Regions from separate parts of the Streptomyces phaeolivaceus genome, predicted to be linked through region 1. Evidence: riboswitches for the same ligand, from Rfam matches in the RefSeq annotation. Region 1 holds a riboswitch; each other region holds the start of a gene.
What was found. A riboswitch is a leader RNA that binds a small molecule or an ion and turns the genes downstream of it on or off. The one in region 1 is predicted to bind S-adenosylmethionine.

Region 1 (6,976 bases):
CGGTGTCCGCTTCATGGAGGGCGCGGTCCTGTCCGTGCCGATCGTCGGCACGTACCTGTCGTTCTTCCTCTTCGGCGGCGAGTTCCCGGGCGGCGACTTCGTGGCCCGCTTCTACTCGGTCCACATCCTGCTGCTGCCGGGCATCATGCTCGGCCTGCTGGTGGCGCACCTGATCCTGGTCTTCTACCACAAGCACACGCAGTACGCGGGCCCCGGAAAGACGAACAACAACGTCGTCGGCATGCCGCTGCTCCCCGTGTACATGGCGAAGGCGGGCGGCTTCTTCTTCCTGGTCTTCGGTGTCATCGCGGTCATCTCGGCGATCGCCACGATCAACCCGATCTGGACCATGGGCCCCTACCGGCCCGACCAGGTCTCCACCGGCGCCCAGCCCGACTGGTACATGGGCTTCTCCGAGGGCCTGATCCGTGTCATGCCGGGCTGGGAGATCAACTTCTGGGGCCACACGCTCGTCCTGGGTGTGTTCATCCCGCTGGTGATCTTCCCGCTGGTCCTGGTGGCGATCGCGGTCTACCCGTTCATCGAGTCCTGGGTCACCGGCGACAAGCGCGAGCACCACATCCTGGACCGCCCGCGCAACGCCCCGACCCGTACGGCCTTCGGTGTCGCGTGGATCACCTGGTACATGGTCCTGCTGATCGGTGGTGGAAACGACCTCTGGGCGACCCACTTCCACCTGTCGATCAACTCGATCACCTGGTTCGTCCGGATCGCGTTCTTCGTGGCCCCGGTCCTCGCGTTCATCGTCACCAAGCGCATCTGCCTCGGCCTGCAGCGGCGGGACAAGGACAAGATCCTGCACGGTCGCGAGACCGGCATCATCAAGCGCCTGCCGCACGGTGAGTTCATCGAGGTCCACGAGCCGCTCAGCCAGGAGCAGCTGCACACGCTCACGGCGCACGAGCAGTACGCCCCGGCCGAGATCGGTGCCGCGGTCGACGAGAACGGTGTCGCCCGCAAGGTCACCCGCCTGCAGAAGCTCCGCGCCAAGCTGAGCAAGGGCTACTACGGCGAGGACAGCCAGATCGCCAAGCCGACCGTCGAGGAGTACAAGGAGATCACGAGCGGCCACGGCCACCACTGATCGCTTCGCTTCGCCACACCACGGTCGAAGGGCCCCCGTCCGATCTTCGGACGGGGGCCCTTCGCCGTGCCCGTGGCTGGATAGGGTGGGAGCGCACTTTTGATTTCATGGATCGCGCGGCATCTCGCGCGCCACGACACCCAGGAGCGGCTATGAGCGCTGTGACCCCCGCTGGAGGCGACACCGCGGCGGGCCGTTCCTGGCCCACCGTGCTGAACGCGCTGCTCTCCGGGCAGGACCAGGACGCCGGCGCCACGTTCTGGGCGATGGACCAGATCATGCGCGGTGAGGCGACGGACGCGCAGATCGCCGGGTTCGTGGTGGCGCTGCGGGCCAAGGGGGAGACCGTCGACGAGATCACCGGTCTCGTCGAGGCGCTGTACGAGCACGCCAATGTCATCGAGGTGTCCGGGAAGACCGTCGACATCGTCGGTACGGGCGGGGACGGCGCCAAGACCGTCAACATCTCCACGATGTCGTCGATCGTCGTCGCCGGTACGGGCGCGAAGGTCGTCAAGCACGGCAACCGGGCCGCGTCGTCTGCGTCCGGGGCTTCCGATGTGCTGGAGAAGCTGGGCGTCAATCTGGAGCTGACGCCGAAGCGGGTCGCCGAGGTCGCCGAGGAGGCCGGGATCACCTTCTGCTTCGCGGTGAAGTTCCATCCGGCGCTGCGTCATGTGGCCGCCGCGCGCGGGCAGTTGGGCATCCGGACCGTCTTCAACGCGCTGGGGCCGCTGGCGAACCCGGCGAAGGTGCGGGCCCAGGCGGTCGGTGTCGCCGACCCCCGGATGGCGCCCATCATGGCCGGTGTCCTCGCCGAGCGCGGCAACTCGTCACTGGTCTTCCGCGGCGACGACGGCCTGGACGAACTGACGACCACGGCGACGTCGCGGGTGTGGGTCGTCCGGGACGGCAAGGTGACGGAAGAGGCGTTCGACCCGCGTGACGTCGGCCTGGAGCTGGTGCCCGTGGAGGCGCTGCGGGGGGCCGACGCGTCCTTCAACGCGGATGTCGCGCGGCGGTTGCTGGGTGGGGAGACCGGTCCCGTGCGGGATGCGGTCCTGCTCAACTCGGCGGCGGCGCTGGTGGCGTTGGACCCGACATCCGCGTCGCTCGCGGAGCAGCTGCGGGACGGGATGGCGAAGGCGGCGGAGTCGATCGATTCCGGGGCGGCTCGGCGGGCCCTTGAGCGGTGGGTCGCGGCGACGAACCGGTAGTTCTGCGGGTGCGGGTGCGGGTGCGGGTGCGGGTGCGGGTGCGGGTGCGGGTGCGTGGGGGCTGGTCGCGCAGTTCCCCGCGCCCCTGAAAAGCCGGGGCTGCGCGAGAAGCCCCACCGGCCCCCACCGGCCCCCACCGGCCCGCACCCGCCCAACATCCGGACACAAGTTGCGGCGCGACGATCACTTCACGTAGGTTTTCGACAGGTCATGAGTGACAGCCCATAGCCCCGGCTGGCTGTCCGGCAACCCTCCGTCCGTGGCGGGGTGCCCCGGGTGAAGACCGGGCCATAGGCAGCGAGGTCTACGGCAAGCGCGGTTACGAGGGAGTCTTCCGTGAGCAAGCGAATGCGATAGGGCCGCCGAGCCCCGCCTCCGCGCACCCTTCTCTCTTTCCTCCACATGCGCCCTTCCCTTCCTTCGCGCATGCCTCTCACGGGAGTTCGCCATGTCCGTCTTCACCGCTGCCGCCGACCAGTCCGTTTGTGCCCCGTTGTCCGTTCTGGGGCGAGATGTCACCGTCCCGCTCGTCACCGGCGGCGAGGTCACCTACGCCGCCCTCGACTACGCGGCCAGCGCCCCGGCCCTGCAGCGCGTCTGGGACGACGTGGCGGCGTACGCGCCGTACTACGGGAGCGTGCACCGGGGCGCCGGGTACCTCTCGCAGCTGTCGACGGACCTCTTCGAGAACGCCCGGAGGACCGTCGCCGAGTTCCTCGACTGCCGGGACGGCGACCAGGTCGTGTTCACCCGGTCGACCACCGACTCGCTGAACCTCCTCGCCGCCGCCCTCCCCGCCGACTGCCAGGTCTTCGTCTTCGAGACCGAGCACCACGCCTCGCTGCTGCCCTGGCGGGACGCGCGGGTGACCTACCTGGACGCGCCCCGGACGCCCGAGCAGGCCGTCGCCACCCTGGAGACCGCGCTCGCCGGACGCGACCCGTTCGGGCCGGCGCTGGTGTGCGTCACCGGTGCCTCCAATGTCACCGGGGAGATCTGGCCGGTGCGGGAGCTGGCCGCCGCCGCGCACGCGCACGGTGCGCGGATCGTGCTCGACGCGGCCCAGCTGGCACCCCACCACCCCGTCTCCGTACAGGAGTTGGACGTCGACTGGGTCGCCTTCTCCGGCCACAAGCTGTACGCGCCCTTCGGCTCGGGCGTCCTCGCCGGCCGCGCCGACTGGCTCACCGCGGCCGAGCCGTACCTCGCCGGGGGCGGAGCCTCCCGCAAGGTCACCCGGCGCACCGACGGCGGTGTGGACGTCGAGTGGCACGAGACCGCCGCCCGGCACGAGGCCGGCTCGCCCAACGTCATCGGCGCCTACTCCATCGCCTCCGCCTGCAAGGCCCTCACCGAGGCCGGGTTCGACACGCTGGTCGCCCGTGAGCGGTATCTGATCGACGTCGTACGGGCCGGGCTAGCCGAGGTGCCCGAGGTGCGGATCCTCTCCCTCTTCGGGGACGACGCCCCGCGCGTCGGTGTCCTCTCCTTCGTCGTAGAGGGCTGGAACAGCTCCCACTTCGCCGCCGCGCTCTCCGCCGAGTACGGCATCGGCGTACGCGACGGTCTCTTCTGCGCGCACCCCCTCGTCCGCGCCCTCCTCGGCAGTGAGCCGCAGGCGCAGGGCGAGTGCGGCGCACCCGAGGCCGCGCCCGGCGAGCGGTCCCTCAACGCGATCCGGGTGAGCTTCGGCGCGGGCACCCCCGACGAGCACGTGGAGCGGTTCGTGGGCGCGGTGAAGGAGCTGGTGAGCAACGGCGCGCAGTGGAACTACCGCACGGAGGACGGTCGTTGCGTCCCGGCCGTCTGAACCGCGCCAGCCGTCTGAACCGCGCTGACCGCGCCATTCGTTCCGGCCGTTCCGGCCGTTCCGGCCGTCACCCGCGCGCCCAGCACGATCATCCGTAGCGCCCGTTCCGTGGCGTCCGTGAGCAGCTCGTGTGCGCGGACCAGGGCCTCGGCGAGGGCCATCGGCGCGGGCAGGATGCCGGTGTACGCGTCCACGCCGGGCACCTGGTGCGCGCCCTCGCCCAGGGTGCCCGCGAGGGCGAGGACCGGGCGGCCGTGCAGCTTGGCGCGGCGGGCCACCTCGGCGGGCACCTTGCCCCGAGGGGTCTGGTGATCGAGGGCGCCCTCGGCCGTGATGACCAGATCGGCGCGGGCCAGCCGGGCGTCGAGGTCCAGATGGCCCAGCAGCACCTCGAAGCGGGGGAGCAGCCGGGCCCCCAGCGCGGCCAGCCCGGCGCCGAGCCCGCCCGAGGCGCCCGTGCCGGGGCCGGTCCGGAGATCCGTACGCGGCGGGGCGAGGTCGCGGGTGAGGACACGTGCCCAGTTCTCCAGGCCCGCCGAGAGTTCCTCGACCCGCTCCGGCGTCGCCCCTTTCTGCGGGCCGAAGACCCGGGCGACCCCCCGCTCGCCGCACAGCACGTTGAACGGGTTGCAGGCGACCAGCAGTTCCACGTCCGCGAGGCGGGGGTCCAGGCCGGACGGGTCGACGCGGCGCAGCCGGGGCAACTCCCCGCCTCCCGGCGGCAGTTCGACACCGTCCGCGTCCAGCAGTCGCGCGCCCAGCGCCTGGAGGGCACCGGCCCCGCCGTCCGACGTCCCGGAGTCGCCGCAGCCGACCAGGATCCGCCGTACGCCGGTGTCGAGCGCGGCACGGATCAGTTCGCCGACGCCGTACGTGGTCGTGGCGCCGGGGTCGCGGAGGGTGTGCGGGACGAGGGAGAGGCCCGCGACGGCCGCCATCTCGACCACGGCCGTCTCCGCCGTCGTCGTCGCCGGGCCGTGGGAGCCGATGAGGGCGAAGTGGGTGTCGACCGGTGCGCCGACCGGGCCCGTGGCGATCCGGGGGACCAGCCGGCCCCCGGTGGCGGCGGCCAGCGCGGCGGCCGTGCCCTCGCCGCCGTCCACCAGCGGGATCAGGTCCACCTCCGCGTCGGGCAGGACCCGGCGGACGCCCTCCGCGATGGCGTCGGCGGCGGCCTCGGCGGACAGGGACTCCTTGAAGCCACTGGGGGCTACGGCGACTCGGTTCAGCATGTGCTCAGGGCTCCTGGAGAGTGGGTTACGGGACGAGCGGGACGCCCAGCGCCGGCCACAGCACCACTGCGAAGAGCACGACCAGGGCGGCGGTCAGCGGGGCCAGCACGGCGGAGAGCCGCAGCAGGTCGCGCGGGGTGTAGGTGGGGGTGCCGGGCAGGTCGGCGAAGAGGGCGACCGGCTTGGCGGAGGCGGGGAGGGTGTGACAGAAGCCCGCCGCCGCGGTGGAGGCGAGCGCGGCGGCGACCGGGTTGACCCCGGCGCCCACGGCCGCCGCGACGACCAGCGGGACGAGCACCGAGGAGCGCGCCGACCGGGACTGCAGGACCAGATGCGCGGCCGTGCTGACCGCCACGACCGCCACCAGGAACACCAGGGGGGAGACGGCCGCGGGCAGCCCGGAGACCAGCCACTTCGCCGCTCCCGAGTCGCTGAGCGCGACGCCCATCGCCATCGTCGCGGCCATGAAGAGCAGCATCGACCAGGGCACGGTCCGCAGCGCGTCCTTCAGCCGCACGGTGCCCAGCGCCGGTGAGGCGGCGACGACCGCGCCGATCAGCGCGACCACCGCCGGGGAGACCCGGTGCAGCGGCTCGCTGCACCACAGGACCACGACCGTGGCCAGCAGCAGGGCGCAGCGCGACTCGGCGGGGGACCAGGGGCCGGTCACCGGCTGCTCGCTGTGCAGCTGGATCTCCTCGACCGTGATCTTCACGGGGCCCCGGCGGTCCGCGCGCCGGGTCGTCGTCAACAGCACGGCCTCGGCCGCCAGATGGGACGACACGATCGCCAGCGGCAGCCCCAGCAGCAGCCATTCGGTGAACCCGATCCGGTCGCCGGTCGCCTCCCACAGCACCGACACGGTGATCAGATGCGCGCCCGCGCCGATCAGGGTCGCCACCGCCGACAGAAGGATCACGGTCGGGAACAGCAGCGCGAGCATCACGACCAGTCGTCTCCGGTCGGCCAGCGCCTTCGCGAGGGCCAGGAACACGGGGAGCGCGAGGGCGGCGCGGCCGGAGGTGGCCGGCACCGCGAACGCCGTCACCACGAGTGCGGCCGTCGTCAGGTGCGTCAGCTGGCGTACGGTTCGCGCGCCGCTGACCAGGAACGCGGCGGCCCGCCCCGCGAGGCCCGTCCGGGTCACCGCCGCCGCCAGTACGAACGCGCAGATCAGCAGCCATACGGTGTCGTCGCCGAGGGTGCCGAAGAGGGTGTCGTTGCTGATGACCCCGGTGACGGTGAGGGCGAGGCCCGCGCCCAGCGCGATGTAGGTGTCGTCGATGGGGGTGCCGATCCAGGCGGCGGTGGCCAGGGCGAACACGGCGAGGGTGAGGCGGGCGTCTCCGCCGAGGCCGGGGAAGTTGCCGGGGACGATCAGTAGGGCGCAGAGGGAGAGGGCCACGCAGAGGGTGGTGGCCAGGCGGAGGGTCAGGGTCACGTCATCAAGGGTTCAGAGGGGGAGTGAGTCCTTGATGAGTTGTCTATGAAGGAAGCTTCACGTCGATTTCGGGTGCGGGTCCGGTGGGGGCTTGTCGCGCCCACGCGGCGGAGCCGCATATCGACACAGCCCCGCGCCCCTGAGAGTCCCGCGGCCTCAAGGGGCGGCTGT
Region 2 (6,976 bases), 2.2 Mb from region 1:
TGGAGCAACTGCAGCAGACGGCGACTGTCGCTGATCGGGAGTGAGGGCGCCTGGTGGGGTGGGGGGTGCGGCGTTCGTCGGCGGGTGCGGGTCCGGTGGCGCTTCTCGCGCAGTTCCCCGCGCCCCTGAAAAGGCAGGGGCCGCGCCCCGTGCTTTTTCAACGGCCCGCAGGGGCCGTTGCTCTTGGGGGCGCGGGGAACTGCGCGAGAAGCCCCCACGCACCCGCGGCCGAATGTCACACCCGTCCGTTACCGTCCTCCCATGGACGAGCTGGGCCATCGTGAACAAGCCATCCTCGCCGTGGAGCGGCAGGGCTGGGTGGGGCCGGGGGCCAAGGAGCGGGCCATCCGGGAGCGGCTGGGCATCGCACCCGTGCGGTACTACCAGCTGCTGAACGCCCTGCTCGACGACCCCCGCGCCCTCGCCCACGACCCGGTCACGGTGAACCGGCTGAGGAGAGTCCGGGCGTCCCGCCGGGACGAGCGATGACGAGGCGATGACGAGGCGATGACGAGGCGATGACGAGGCGATGACGAGGCGATGACGAAGCGCGAGCTGACCGATCGCGGATAGGGTCGCGGACATGGGCAGCCACAAGGACGCAGAGAACCCCGAAGCCCCCGAAGCCCCCAAGGCCACCTTGCCGACACCCGTGACCCCGGCCGGACGGGACGCGCTGGACGCGATCCTCGCCCGCCCCGGCCGTACGGTGATCGCGCTCGACTTCGACGGCACCCTCGCCCCGATCGTCCCCGACCCCGAGCAGGCCCGCGCGCACCCCGACGCGGTCGCCGCCCTCGCCGCCCTCGCCCCGAAGGTCGCCTCCGTCGCCGTGGTGACCGGCCGCCCCGCGGGCGTCGCCGTCCGCCACGGCGGCTTCGCCGGTGTCCCCGGCCTGGAGCGCCTCGTCGTCCTCGGCCACTACGGCGCCGAACGCTGGGACGCCGTCACCGGCACGGTCAGCGCGCCCGCCCCGCACCCCGGTGTCGCGGCGGTCCGCGCGGAGCTGCCCGGCTTCCTGGACAGCGTCGGCGCCTGGCAGGGCACCTGGATCGAGGAGAAGGGCCGGGCGCTCGCCGTCCACACCCGCCGCGCCACCGACCCCCAGGCCGCGTTCGAGGCCCTGCGCGCCCCCCTGACCGACCTCGCCACCCGCCACGGCCTCATCGTCGAACCCGGCCGTCTGGTCCTCGAACTCCGCCCCCCGGGCATGGACAAGGGCGTAGCCCTCCGCGACTACCTGACGGAGACCGCCGCCGAGTCCGTCCTCTACGCCGGCGACGACCTCGGCGACCTCCCCGCCTTCGCCACCCTCGAACAACTCCGCACCGAGGGCACCCCGGGCCTGCTGGTCTGCAGCGGCAGCACAGAGGTGAGCGAGCTGTCGGAGCGGGCGGACCTGGTGGTCGACGGCCCGGCGGGAGTCGTACGCCTCTTGGCAGCCATCGCCGAGCACGTATAGGTCACGCATAGGCAGAGGACGCCCCGTGCTTTTTCAACGGCCCGCAGGGGCGGTTGTTCAGGGGCGCGGGGAACTGCGCGAGAAGCCCCACCGAACCCCACCCGCCGACGAACGCCGACCCCCCCCGAGCTACTGGGCGCCCTCCAACTCCCTCAACTGATCCAGGAACCACCGCGTCGGCGGCAACGCCGTAGCCGCCGCGGCCAGCCGCTTCGAACGCTCCGCCCGCTCGTGCACCGGCACACTCAGCGCCTCGTGCAGCGCCGCCGCCGTGCCCACCACGTCGTACGGGTTCACCACCACCGAGTCGTCCCCCAACTCCTCGTACGCCCCGGCCTCCCGCGACAGCACCAGCACGCATCCCTCGTCGGAGACCACCGGCACCTCCTTCGCGACCAGGTTCATGCCGTCGCGGATGGGGTTGACGAGGGCCACGTCCGCGAGCCGGTACGCCGCCAGGGAGCGGGCGAAGTCGTCCTTCAGATGGAGGATGACCGGGGTCCAACCCGGCGTCCCGTACCGCTCGTTGATGTCGTCCGCGACCCGCTGGACCTCGGCCGTGTAGTCCCGGTACACCGCGAGGTCCTGCCGCGACGGGTACGCGAAGGCGATGTGCGCGACGCGTTCGCGCCAGGAGGGGTGCTCGTCGAGGAGGTGCCGGTAGGCGTGCAGGCCGCGCACGATGTTCTTCGACAGCTCCGTGCGGTCGACGCGGACGATCGTGCGGCGCGGACGGCCGTCCGGGGCCGTACCGATCTGCTCCCGCAGCAGGGCGACGCGGTCGTCGACGTCCGCCTGGTGCGCGCGGGTCCGCAGGAAGTCCGCGTCGGCGCCCAGGCCGTGCACGCCGATCCGGGTGCCCGACAGGGCGTCGGGGCCGAGGACGGCACGCGCGCACTCGGTGAACGCGTCCGCCCACCGCCGGGTGAGGAACGCGGCCCGGTCGGCGCCGAGGATGCCGTCGAGGACCTGGGCGGCGATGTCGTCGGGGAGCAGCCGGAAGTAGTCGACGGGTGCCCACGGGGTGTGCGAGAAGTGGCCGATCCGCAGGTCGGGGCGGAGTTCGCGGAGCATCCGGGGGGCCAGGGTCAGGTGGTAGTCCTGGACGAGGACGGCCGCGCCGTCCGCCGCCTCCTGCGCGAGGGCCTCGGCGAAGGCGCGGTTGTACGTCTCGTACGACGCCCACTGGCGGCGGAACTCCGCGTCGAAGGCCGGCTCCAGCGGGGTCTGGTAGAGCATGTGGTGCACGAACCACAGCGTGGAGTTGGCGACGCCGTTGTACGCGTCGTGGTGCACGTCGGCCGGGATGTCCAGCATCCGTACGCCCGGCTCTGCGACTCCGCGTCGTACGGCCTCGCGGTCGCCGTCGCCGAGTGCCGAGCACACCCAGACCGCGCCCGACTCCGGGTCGATCGCGGAGAGCCCGGACACGAGGCCGCCGCCGCCGCGCTTCGCTGTGAGGGCGCCCGTGTCGTCCTGTGCGTACGTGACGGGGCCGCGGTTGGAGGCGACGAGGATCTGGGCACCGCGTGTGGAGGCCATAGGGCTCAACCTAGCCAAGGGCTCCGCCGGTCAAACGTGGGGTTCGGCCGTATACAGGAGTGCCCAGTGGGGTGGGGGGTGCGGCGTTCGTCGGCGGGTGGGGGTCCGGTGGGGCTTCTCGCGCAGTTCCCCGCGCCCCTGAGAACAACGGCCCCTGCGGGCCGTTGAAAAAGCACGGGGCGCGGCCCCTGCTTTTTCAGGGGCGCGGGGAACTGCGCGACCAGCCCCCACCGGACCCGCACCCGACAACGCAACGCACCCCCGCCGCCCCAAAAGATCACGCCGCCTTGCGCTCCACGTACTCCTCGACATCCACCATCGGCGGCCGTTCCTCCAGGTCCACCGAGTACGTGCGCGGCTCGAAGCCCTCGCGTCCGCGTTCGAACTGGGTGAGGACGGGCCGGATCAGGTGGCCGCGGGCCAGCCGCAGCTGGGCGGTGCGATAGATCGCCGCGGACATCCGCCCCAGTGCCGCCCCGTCCTGGTGCCGGTGCTTGCGGACACCCACATCGACCTGGGAGAGCGCGTCGAGGCCGACGAGGTGCAGCGCGTCGACCAGCATGCCCAGCTCGACGCCGTAGCCGACGGGGAACGGAAGCTGCTCCAGCAGCGACCGCCGCGCCGCGTACTCGCCGCCGAGCGGCTGGACGAAGCCGGCCAGCTGGGGCCAGTGCATGTTGAGGAGGGGGCGGGCCATGAGTTCGGTCACACGGCCGCCCTGGCCGGCGGCGGAGCCGAGGGGCCGGTCGTACATCGCCTTGACGAGGTCCACACCGGGGTCGGTGAGCAGCGGGCCGACGATCCCGGAGACGAAGTCCGACGAGAACTCCTTGAGGTCCGCGTCGATGAAGCAGACGATGTCGCCCGAGGTCACCAGGAGCGACCGCCACAGCACCTCGCCCTTGCCGGGGACGGCCGGGAGGCGGGGCAGAATCGCGTCGCGGTGCACGACCCTCGCCCCGGCGGCTGCCGCGACCTGGGACGTCCGGTCGGTCGAACCGGAGTCGACGACCACGATCTCGTCGACGAGCGGGACCTGCCGCATGAGGTCATGACGGATGATCGCGACGATGTCGCCGACCGTCTCCTCCTCGTTCAGCGCGGGCAGGACGACGCTGACCGTCTGTCCCGTGGCCCGTTTGGCGGCCATGATCTTGTGGAGCGGGCGGTCGGACATGGACCAGGAGCGGGTGCTCAGCCAGCGCTCGACTTCCTTCAGCACAGTGCGCGGCTCCTCTGCGTTCATCTCGCGGTTCGGACGGCTCTCTCAACTGTCCTGGCCTTCGGTTACAGTCTTGGACAACGCTGGTGACCATCGCATGTCGGTGCCCGTCGGCGTATACAACCAAATACCGCTCATCCAGAGGGGCAGAGGGATACGGCCCGATGAAGCCCCGGCAACCCTCCAGCCGGTCTGACCACGTCATCCGATCATCGTCATTCGATCATCGTCATCGTGGTGAGGCTCCCGGCTCGGGAAGGTGCCAAATCCGTCTCACGGCGAAGTGCGTCGTGAGGAAGATGAGGAGAAAGGGCCTCGCCTCCATGGCTGCGCAGACTGTTGCAAGCACCACCGAATCCGAATCCGGCTCCGCCTCCACAGTAGACCTCGGCCCCGCCGCCGCCCTGAGCTGTCGCGAGTGCGGACACCGCGTACCTCTCGGACCGGTCTTCGCCTGCGAGGAGTGTTTCGGGCCGCTGGAGATCGCGTACGACTACTCCTCCTACGACACGGAGGAGCTGCGGAAGCGGATCGAGTCCGGGCCCGCGAACATCTGGCGTTACGCGCCCCTCCTGCCCGTCCCCGCCGATGTGGCCACCAAGCCGAACATCAACCCCGGCTGGACCCAGCTCGTCAAGGCCGACAACCTGGCCGCCGCGCTCGGCGTCGACACCGGCAAGCTCTTCATCAAGGACGACTCGGGCAATCCGACGCACTCCTTCAAGGACCGCGTCGTCGCCCAGGCCCTCGAAGCGGCCCGTGCCTTCGGTTTCACCACCCTCTCCTGCTCCTCCACGGGCAACCTGGCCGGTGCCGTCGGCGCCGCCGCCGCCCGCGCCGGCTTCCGGTCCTGTGTGTTCATCCCGCACGACCTGGAGCAGGGCAAGGTCGTCATGGCCGCCGTCTACGGCGGCGCGCTGGTCGGCATCGAGGGCAACTACGACGATGTGAACCGCTTCTGCTCCGAGCTGATCGGCGACCCGGCCGGCGAGGGCTGGGGCTTCGTGAACGTCAATCTGCGGCCGTACTACGCGGAGGGCTCCAAGACCCTCGCGTACGAGATCTGCGAGCAGCTCGGCTGGCAGCTGCCCGACCAGCTGGTGGTGCCGATCGCCTCCGGGTCGCAGCTCACGAAGATCGACAAGGGGCTCCAGGAGCTGATCAAGCTCGGGCTCGTCGAGGACAAGCCGTACAAGATCTTCGGTGCGCAGGCGGAGGGGTGCTCGCCGGTGTCGGTGGCCTTCAAGGCCGGGCACGACGTGGTGCGCCCGCAGAAGCCGAACACCATCGCGAAGTCGCTGGCGATCGGCAACCCGGCGGACGGGCCGTATGTGATCGACATCGCGCGGCGGACCGGTGGGGCCGTGGAGGACGTGACGGACGAGCAGGTCGTCGAGGCGATCAAGCTGCTGGCGCGGACCGAGGGGATCTTCGCGGAGACCGCGGGCGGGGTGACCGTGGGGGTCGCGAAGAAGCTGATCGAGGACGGGGTGCTCGACCCGACGCTGACGACCGTCGTCCTCAACACGGGGGACGGTCTCAAGACCCTGGACGCGGTGGCCGGGACCGGGCTGACCGCGACCATCCGGCCCAACCTCGATTCGTTCCATGAGGCCGGTCTCGCGTAAGACCGCCTCGAACAGCACACATTCCCGACCGGAGGTCCCATCGTGAGCGTTTCCGTCCGCATCCCCACCATCCTTCGCACCTACACGGGTGGGCAGGCCGAGGTGACCGCCGAGGGGGCCACCCTTGGCGAAGTCATCGCCGATCTCGAAAAGAACCACAATGGGATCGCCGCCCGGGTTCTGGATGATCAGGGCAAGTTGCGGCGGTTCGTGAATGTGTACGTGAACGACGACGATGTCCGGTTCGAGCAGGGGCTGGAGACGGCGACTCCGGACGGTGCGGGTGTGTCGATCATTCCCGCGGTCGCCGGTGGCTGACCGCCGGTCGGTACCCGCCGGTAGTAACCGTCGGTAACTTTGATTACCGAGAGTTCATCGAATTGCCCCCTCCGCGAGAGAAGCGGAGGGGGCAATTCTCTATGGTTGAGCGCGGTACAGTTGGGGAACCCGGTCCGATCACCGTAGTGATTGCATGCCGGGCGCATATTTGATCGCGCCGCACGCCCTATATGAAGTAGCCAAAGTGTGCAGGCCTTTTGCGTATTTCTTCCCTTTTATGGGGCCCGACTTGCCCTGAATTCGGGCGAATTGTTCGTACATTCCCGACCGGTCGTGTCCAGAATTCTCGTCCCATTGACCTGTTGCAGAGGGCAGTTGGACAGATACATTCGGCCGCGGTCGACGCGTTCCGGCGCACACCCCCAACCGTTGGGGGGTGAGGTCTGACCCGGATCCGCGAAGTGTGGATCTGTGCAAGGGCCAGTAATAGGGGAGTTAGGCATGGCTCAGGGCACCGTCAAGTGGTTCAACGCGGAGAAGGGGTACGGCTTCATCGCGGTCGACGGTGGTGCGGATGTATTCGTCCACTACAGCGCGATCCAGATGGACGGTTACCGCACCCTGGAAGAGGGCCAGCGGGTCGAGTTCGAGATCTCGCAGGGTCAGAAGGGGCCGCAGGCGGACATGGTCCGACTCGCGGCCGGCTGAAGTGCGCGCCGGGCTTTAACGCAGCGACGTTCTTCGTTCTTCATCGGAGGGCTCGCATCCCTGTACGGGGGTGCGAGCCCTTCCGTGTGCCCGGGGGCGGGCTCGCCGGGGGGTCGCGCACGGGAGGCGCACGGG
Region 3 (6,976 bases), 2.2 Mb from region 1:
CCCGAAGCCGGGAAGCCGTCGCCGGTGACGCCACGCACTGGGGGCCCGTCTGGAGCGTGATGCGCACGCTCGGCGACCTGCATGGAGCGGACCATGTACGGCTTGTGGCTTGGTTCCACTGACCTGGGCTCGGAGGCGGCTCATCGCTTGCTGGTTGTTCGATGGAAAGCGGCCATGTCTGAACGTGATGTCATGTTGAACAAGCTCGCTCAGGGGCTGCGGTCGATGGTGGACGGGCTCGGCTGGTTCGACGGGCTGGGTGGGGAGGAGCAGTCGGAGACGCTGATGTTCCTGCGTCATCACTGCGTTCAGGCGCGTGTCGTGGACCAGGACGGTCCGGAGGCCGTACGGCTGTCCGGGCTGCGGCCGACACACACGCCCGCCGTGCTGATCACGTGTGGCCCGATCGAACAGCACCTGGGGAAGATCGTCTCCCTCGCTCCCCCTGACGAACGACGGAAGGCGTTGCGGCCGCTGGTCGCACTGCTCGGGATCGCCGACGGTCGGCGGCGCGAGCGGTTCTGCCGCGGTGGCTGCGGTCACTGGTGGCACGCCCTGTCCGCCACCGTCATGTGAGCGTGACGCGTGTGCCGCCCCCGGCCAGGACTTCGAGGGTCGCGGTGACCAGGTCGTACGGTTCGCCCTCCGGTGTCAGGACGTGGGACAGGTGTTCGTGGGCGATCGGGGCGTTCCGCCAGCGCACGGTCGCGGGCGAGGTGGGGCCGAAGTTGCCGCGCAGACAGTCCACCAAGGCGTCGAGGCAGCCGCCGAAGTAGCCGCCGGGGCCGTTGACGGCCTCACCCAGGGCCGGATAGAGGCTCGGCTCGTCGGTGATGCACCGGCCGTCCAACTCGGACGCCCCTCCGGCGGGGCGGTCCCGGTGGTCCAGTCGGCACCCCCGTTCGCGGACCAGGTCGAGCCAGGCCCCGCGTTGCCGGGTGTCCAGGTCGGTCCAAGCTCCGGGGGCGTCCGGCGGGGCGGCGAGCCAGCGCCGCCAGACGGGCCAGGCGTACTCGGGTACGGGTTCGGACACCTCTCCGTCGAGTTCCAGATCGATGAGGTCCGTCCCGTGCGAGGACGGGCCCCACGCACGGACCTTGGGCCGCAGCAGCCGGTCCGTGAGCGGTTCGCCCCTGTCGTCGTGTATCTCCAGCCACGCCTCGTCCAGGTCCAGGGCACGCCGAGTGCCCGTCGCGAGCGCACGCCGCAGCCGATCGCTCGGGGCGAACCCCCGGAGGACAAGGGGGCGCGGCAGCTGGTCGGGGCGGCAGGACGCGGGCGATCTCTTGGCAAGAGCCCAGCCAGCGCCGGCCGTCGTGCAGTCGGACCGGGGCCCGGTGTCCCTCGGGCGGGCCGTCGTAGTCGTCCAGGCCGGTGAGCACGAGGCTGTTCCATCCCGGGCCCGGGACCGGGCCGAGACCGTGCCGTCGCGGGTATGGTCCGGTGCGGTTCGTGCGCGGGTGCGGGCCGAGGCATTCCGCGTCTTCCAGTGGCCACGCGTCGAGCGTCCTCTGGAACGCCCTGTTCGACCCCCGCGACATCCTCGACCTCATCAAGAGCGGCCGTACCGAGGACGAGGCCGCCTCCCGTCTGGTGACCGCCCTCCGCGGCGCCCTCATCGGCTGGTCCACGACACCGGACCGCAGGGACGACTGAGCCGGCGGGCCCCGACCGGGCCCGCCGACCGGACGTCCGTGGGTCACACCACGCTCACGGGATGCCGTACCACCGCGTCGAACAGATAGCCCTGGGTGTTGGGCACGGCGGTGTCCGGCTGGGTGCGGCCGGCCGTGTCGGTGGCGCGGGCCAGCAGGTGGGTGGCGCCGGGCGCGTCGGGCCGCCAGCCGACGGACCAGCGGGTCCAGGTGCCGGAGCGGGGGCGGTCGTGCAGCCGGGCGGGCCGCCAGTTCGTGCCGCCGTCGGTGCTGACGTCGACATGGGCGACACCACCCGCGCCCGACCACGACCGCCCGTGCAGCACATGTTTCCGCCCCGCCGTGAACGTGGCCCCGCGCGCCAGTTCGAAGGCGCTCTTCGTGGTCTGCCGGGTGAGCGGCGCGCTGCCGCCCTCGGGGTGGGCGGGCCCGAACAGCCGGTAGAAGGCGGTGTTCCAGGGCGAGAACAGCGGCTGCGCGGACACCTCGATGTCACCGACCCACTTGATCGACGCGATCCCGATCCAGGACGGCACCAGCACCCGCACCGGGTGGCCGTGGTCGTACGGCAGTGGCTCACCGTTCATCTCGTACGCGAGCAGCACATCGTCGAGCGCCTTGGCGAGCGGCAGCGGCCTGCGCACCCGGCCCAGGCTCTCCCCGCCGCTGACGAACTCGGCGTCGAGGCCCCGGGGTTGCACATCGACGGCGTACGGGGAGAGCCCGGCTCCGCGCAGCACATCGGCAAGGCGCACCCCGCGCCAGCGGGCGACGCCGATCGCGCCCAGGGTCCAGGCGGTGCCGGTGACGGTCTCGCCCTGCTGGGTCGTGTAGAAGGAGCGGCCGTTCCCGGCGCACTCGACGAACGCGGTGCGGGTGACGGCCGGCAGGGCGCGCAGTTCGTCGTAGCCGAACTCCACCGGCCGGTCCTCGCCGGGGGCGCCGCGCAGCCCGCTCCCCCACAGCCGCAGCCGCCAGTCGGCGGCGTCCAGGACGGGGGTGGTGGTGTGGTTGCGTACGAAGAACAGGCTGTTGGGGGTGTGGTGGCCGGTGCCGCGCAGGGCTTCCCAGCGGGTCTCGGCGTTCGTGCCGCGCTGGATGAACCACTCGGGCGGCAGGGGTTTGACGATCGGTGTGTCGGCGGCGTGGGCGGGCCGTGCGGTGCCGAGCGCGGTTCCGGCGGCCGTGGCGGCGAGCAGGGTGAGCAGCCGACGGCGTGAGACGCCGTCGGCCCTGGCCTCACCGGCGAGCCACTGGCGCAGCCTGCGACGGTCGTAGTCGGTCTCGTGGCGGTGACCGGCGGGGGTGGGAGAGAGCATGGCGGATCCTCGTCATGCGGAGTGAAGGAGCACGGCAGGGACGGGAGGAGTGGCGGAGTAGGGGTGGCGGAGACGGCAGGGATGGCAGCGATGGCGGAGACGCCAGGGGTTGCAGGGGTTGCGCGCACAACTGGCTTACGCGGCAAGGTGGTTGGCGGCGGCCTCGGAGAGGCGCGCGATCAGCCGGTCGGCCGACAGAGCGCGGCGGCCACACGGACGAGGTCCACGGCGCGGCGGCGGGTCAGCGGCTCCGACAACGGCATGGCGGGATGCAAGCACGTGCGGCGGGGGATGTCAACGGAGCGTTCCGGTAGGCGCGATACGGGCCGCGCCGCGCGCCGGGGCGCTCTCTTCGTCCGCACTCTGCTCCCCGCCCGGCGTTGACGGGCCGCGAAAACGATCGCTAAAGTTTCAACTGGCATTGAGTGTCAGCGTCAAGCCCTGGCTTGCTGACCGGCAACCCTCCGCCGCGGTGGGGTGCTCCAGGTGAAAGCCCGGCCGGATCGCCGATCCGGCAAGCGCGTGGCCCCTGACAGGGCCTGGAACACGGAGGAGTGAGCATGCGGTACAGCGCCATCTCCGGTCCCTCCGGCACGGTCGCGGCGGCTCACTCCCGGTTCTCCCGCCGACGCCACATCGACCTGCAGCGCATCACCAGCTGTCTGTGTCGCGGCTGACCGCAGCCCCCAAGCCGATCTAGGGCGTTCCCCCGCTGGTCTCAGCCGTTCCGGCACCGGCGACGCATGCCCCTTTCCCGGCTCTTTTCCGTTTTCCTTTCCGCTTCCTTGTCCTTCCTTCTTCTCCCTCACCCTCCACAGCCGTGTCGTCCTGCCCTGGAGCGACACCATCCGCGTATCTCCGCCGTCCGCACGAGCCCGTGCGGGACGGCTTTCGAGTAGGAGAACCACTTCCGTGATATCGCATCCGGATTCCCGCCCCGCCCGATGGGCGACACTGACCGCGCTCCTCACCACCGGTGCACTGCTGACCGCCTGCTCGTCCGGAAGCGGCGGCGGTGCGAGCGACGGCACCGGCCGGCCGAAGTCCGGCGGCACCCTGACCTTCGCGGTGGGCTCCGACGCCGGCTGCGTGGACCCGCAGCAGGTCGGCAGCAACGACACCATCTACTCCCTGCGTCAGATCGTCGACTCCCTGACCGACCAGGATCCCAAGACCGGCAGGATCGTGCCGTGGCTGGCGAAGAGCTGGGACATCAGCAAGGACACGAAGACCTTCACCTTCCACCTCCGATCAGGGGTCACCTTCAGCGACGGGTCAACGCTCACCGCGCAGGTGGTCAAGGACAACTTCGACGCGGTGCCGAAGCTGGGCGCCCTCGCGACCCTGGCCCAGGGGTATCTGAGCGGGGTGGAGAGCACCACCGTGGTCGACCCGCTCACCGTGCGGGTGAGCTTCAAGCAGCCCAACGCCCAGTTCCTCCAGGCCACTTCCACGTTCTCGCTGGGCATCGAGTCGTCGGCGAGCGTGAAGCGGGCCCCGAAGCAGAAGTGCAGCGACGGGGTCGTCGGCAGCGGCCCGTTCACCCTGAAGCAGTATGTGCAGAACCGTTCCATCACCTTGGCCAAGCGGACCAAGTACGCCTGGGGTTCCGCGCTGTGGAGCAAGAAGGGCGAGGCGTACCTCGACCGGCTGGTGTTCAAGGTGGTGCCGGAGGCCGGTGTGCGCACCGGCAGCCTGCAGTCCGGTCAGGTGGACGCGATCAGCAGCGTCGGCAGGGCCGACGAGAGCGCGCTCAAGGGTGCCCAGGTGAACCTGGCGGCACGGGCCAACCCGGGCAATGTGTTCAACCTGGGGCTGAACAACTCCCGGCCGCTGCTGAAGGATGTGAAGGTACGGCAGGCGATCCTGTTCGCCGTCGACCGGCAGCAGATCGTGGACGCGGTGTTCCCGACCGGCACCCGGCCGGCCACGAGCATCCTGGCGCACACCACCCCGGACTACACGGACCTCGGCAAGGACCTGGCGCACGACGCGGCGAAGGCCAAGTCCCTGCTGGACGAGGCCGGTTGGAAGACCGGCGGCGACGGCATCCGGACGAAGGACGGCGACAGACTGAGCCTGACCGTCTCCTGGTTCGCCAACGCGGCCACCAACCAGCCCGCCCTGGAGCTGATCCAGCAGCAGCTCAAGGCCGTCGGTATCGACATCGTCCTCAAGGAACGGCAGATCAGCCAGTTCGCCACGACCCTGCAGTCCGGTGACTTCGACGCCGTATGGGGCAATGTCACCCGCGCCGACCCCGACATCCTGCGCAGCTCCTACTCCACGAAGCTCGCCAACTTCTACCATCTGCCCGCGAGCCCGCTCGACTCGCTGCTGACCCGGCAGGCGGCGACCAGCGACGCCACCGAGCGCGCGCAACTGGTCGAGCAGGCACAGCGGTTGATCGTGAGGAACGCGTATGTCGTACCCGTGGTGGAGCTGCAGACCCAGCTCGGGGTGGCCAAGAAGGTGCACGACCTCGGCTTCGAGGCATCCAGCCGGATCCAGCTGCACGACACCTGGATCGGCTGACGCGTGCGCCGCTATGTGGTCAAGCGCGTCGCGCAGGCGGTCGGGGTGCTGTGGGCTGCCTACACCGTCTCGTTCCTGGTGCTGATCCTCCTCCCCGGTGACCCGGTGTCGGCGATGGCCGGCGCCGGGGCGGAGGCCGGCACGGTCGACCCTGCGCAGCTGGCGAGGCTGCGCCACGAGTACGGCTTCGACAAGCCCGTGCTCGCGCAGTACGCCGACCATCTCGGCCGGGCGGTGCGCGGGGACTTCGGCGACGCCATCTCCACCGGCCGCCCGGTGACCTCGACGCTGGGCGACGCGCTGCCGCAGACCCTGACGCTGACCGGTACGGCGCTGCTGCTCGCGGTGGTTCTCGGCGGCGGTCTCGCGGTGCTGGCGACCTACACCTCGCGGCGGTGGCTGCGGCAACTGCTGCTGTCGTTGCCGCCGCTGGGGGTCTCGGTGCCGACCTTCTGGGTGGGGCTGCTGCTGGTCGAGGTGTTCTCGTTCCGGCTGCGCTGGTTCCCGGCGTTCGGCAACGACGGGCCGCGGGGCCTGGTGCTGCCGGCGCTGACGCTGGCGATCCCGACCGGCGCGCAGATCGCCCAGGTCCTGGCCAAGAGCCTGCTCACCGCCCTGGATCAGGCCTATGTGGAGACCGCGCGGGCCAAGGGCGCGGGCCGGCTGCGGATCCATCTGCGGCACGCGCTGCGCAACGCGTCGCTGCCGGCGCTGACGGTCGTCGGGCTGCTCGCCGGGCAGCTGATCGCCGGTTCGGTGGTCGTGGAGACCGTGTTCTCCCGCGACGGTCTGGGCCGGGTGACCGTGGCCGCGGTCACCGCGCAGGACATCCCACTGGTCCAGGGGGTGGTGGTGTTCGGTGCGCTGATCTTCGTACTGGCCAATCTGATCGTCGATCTCGTCTATCCGCTCCTCGACCCGCGGATCGTGGTGGCCTCGGGCAGGAAGGGGAGTTTCGCATGACCCAGCGTCTCGTCGACGACGTCGGCGATGTCCACGAGGGTGGCGATGTCCACGGCGTCGGCGGTGCTCAGGCCGGCGGCGTTGCTCAGGCCGGCGGCGTTGATCGTGGCGGCGGCGTTGCTCATAGCAGCGATCTTGCCCATGGTGACGGCGTTGCTCATGGCATCGTGACCGGCGCCGCGCTCGCCCCGGCGCCTGCCGTCCCGCCCGGTATCGGCCCGGGTGCCGGGCGGCGGCCCGAACTCCGGCGCGCCCTGCGGTTCTTCGTGCGCCGGCCCGGTCTGCTGGTCTCGCTCCTGGTCGTGGTCCTCGTGGTGCTGGCGGCGTTCGGGCCGGGGCTGTTCACGGCGAAGGACCCCCTGCACGGAGTGCCGACGGAGAACTTCCGCGGCCCGAGCGGTGCGCACTGGTTCGGCACCGACGAACTCGGACGCGACCTGTTCGCCCGGGTGGTGCACGGCGCCCAACTGTCGCTGAAGGCCACGCTCATCGCGGTCGCGGTCG

Region 2: another riboswitch for S-adenosylmethionine. It lies ahead of thrC (threonine synthase); the one in region 1 lies ahead of F9278_RS11060 (aminotransferase class V-fold PLP-dependent enzyme).
Region 3: another riboswitch for S-adenosylmethionine. It lies ahead of F9278_RS48415 (putative leader peptide); the one in region 1 lies ahead of F9278_RS11060 (aminotransferase class V-fold PLP-dependent enzyme).

The regions. Positions count from the first base shown of each region.
Region 1 is NZ_CP045096.1:2,350,428-2,357,403, reverse strand. It holds gene qcrB (cytochrome bc1 complex cytochrome b subunit) at 1-1,105, shown strand, start outside; gene trpD (anthranilate phosphoribosyltransferase) at 1,258-2,322, shown strand; SAM riboswitch class IV at 2,529-2,644, shown strand; gene F9278_RS11060 (aminotransferase class V-fold PLP-dependent enzyme) at 2,771-4,132, shown strand; gene F9278_RS11055 (glycerate kinase family protein) at 4,093-5,364, opposite strand; gene F9278_RS11050 (SLC13 family permease) at 5,390-6,805, opposite strand; gene F9278_RS11045 (response regulator transcription factor) at 6,962-6,976, opposite strand, start outside.
Region 2 is NZ_CP045096.1:4,564,593-4,571,568, reverse strand. It holds gene F9278_RS21415 (extracellular solute-binding protein) at 1-44, shown strand, start outside; gene F9278_RS21410 (DUF3263 domain-containing protein) at 262-489, shown strand; gene otsB (trehalose-phosphatase) at 584-1,462, shown strand; gene F9278_RS21400 (alpha,alpha-trehalose-phosphate synthase (UDP-forming)) at 1,592-3,004, opposite strand; gene F9278_RS21395 (glucosyl-3-phosphoglycerate synthase) at 3,282-4,226, opposite strand; SAM riboswitch class I at 4,358-4,532, shown strand; gene thrC (threonine synthase) at 4,550-5,854, shown strand; gene F9278_RS21385 (ubiquitin-like small modifier protein 1) at 5,897-6,172, shown strand; gene F9278_RS21380 (cold-shock protein) at 6,635-6,841, shown strand.
Region 3 is NZ_CP045096.1:175,668-182,643, forward strand. It holds gene F9278_RS01150 (hypothetical protein) at 1-28, shown strand, start outside; gene F9278_RS01155 (DUF5958 family protein) at 175-576, shown strand; gene F9278_RS46735 (barstar family protein) at 569-1,033, opposite strand; gene F9278_RS46740 (hypothetical protein) at 1,453-1,656, shown strand; gene F9278_RS01165 (sulfite oxidase) at 1,700-2,974, opposite strand; SAM riboswitch class IV at 3,392-3,501, shown strand; gene F9278_RS48415 (putative leader peptide) at 3,535-3,651, shown strand; gene F9278_RS01170 (ABC transporter substrate-binding protein) at 3,887-5,509, shown strand; gene F9278_RS01175 (ABC transporter permease) at 5,513-6,472, shown strand; gene F9278_RS46040 (hypothetical protein) at 6,412-6,633, opposite strand; gene F9278_RS01180 (ABC transporter permease) at 6,640-6,976, shown strand, end outside.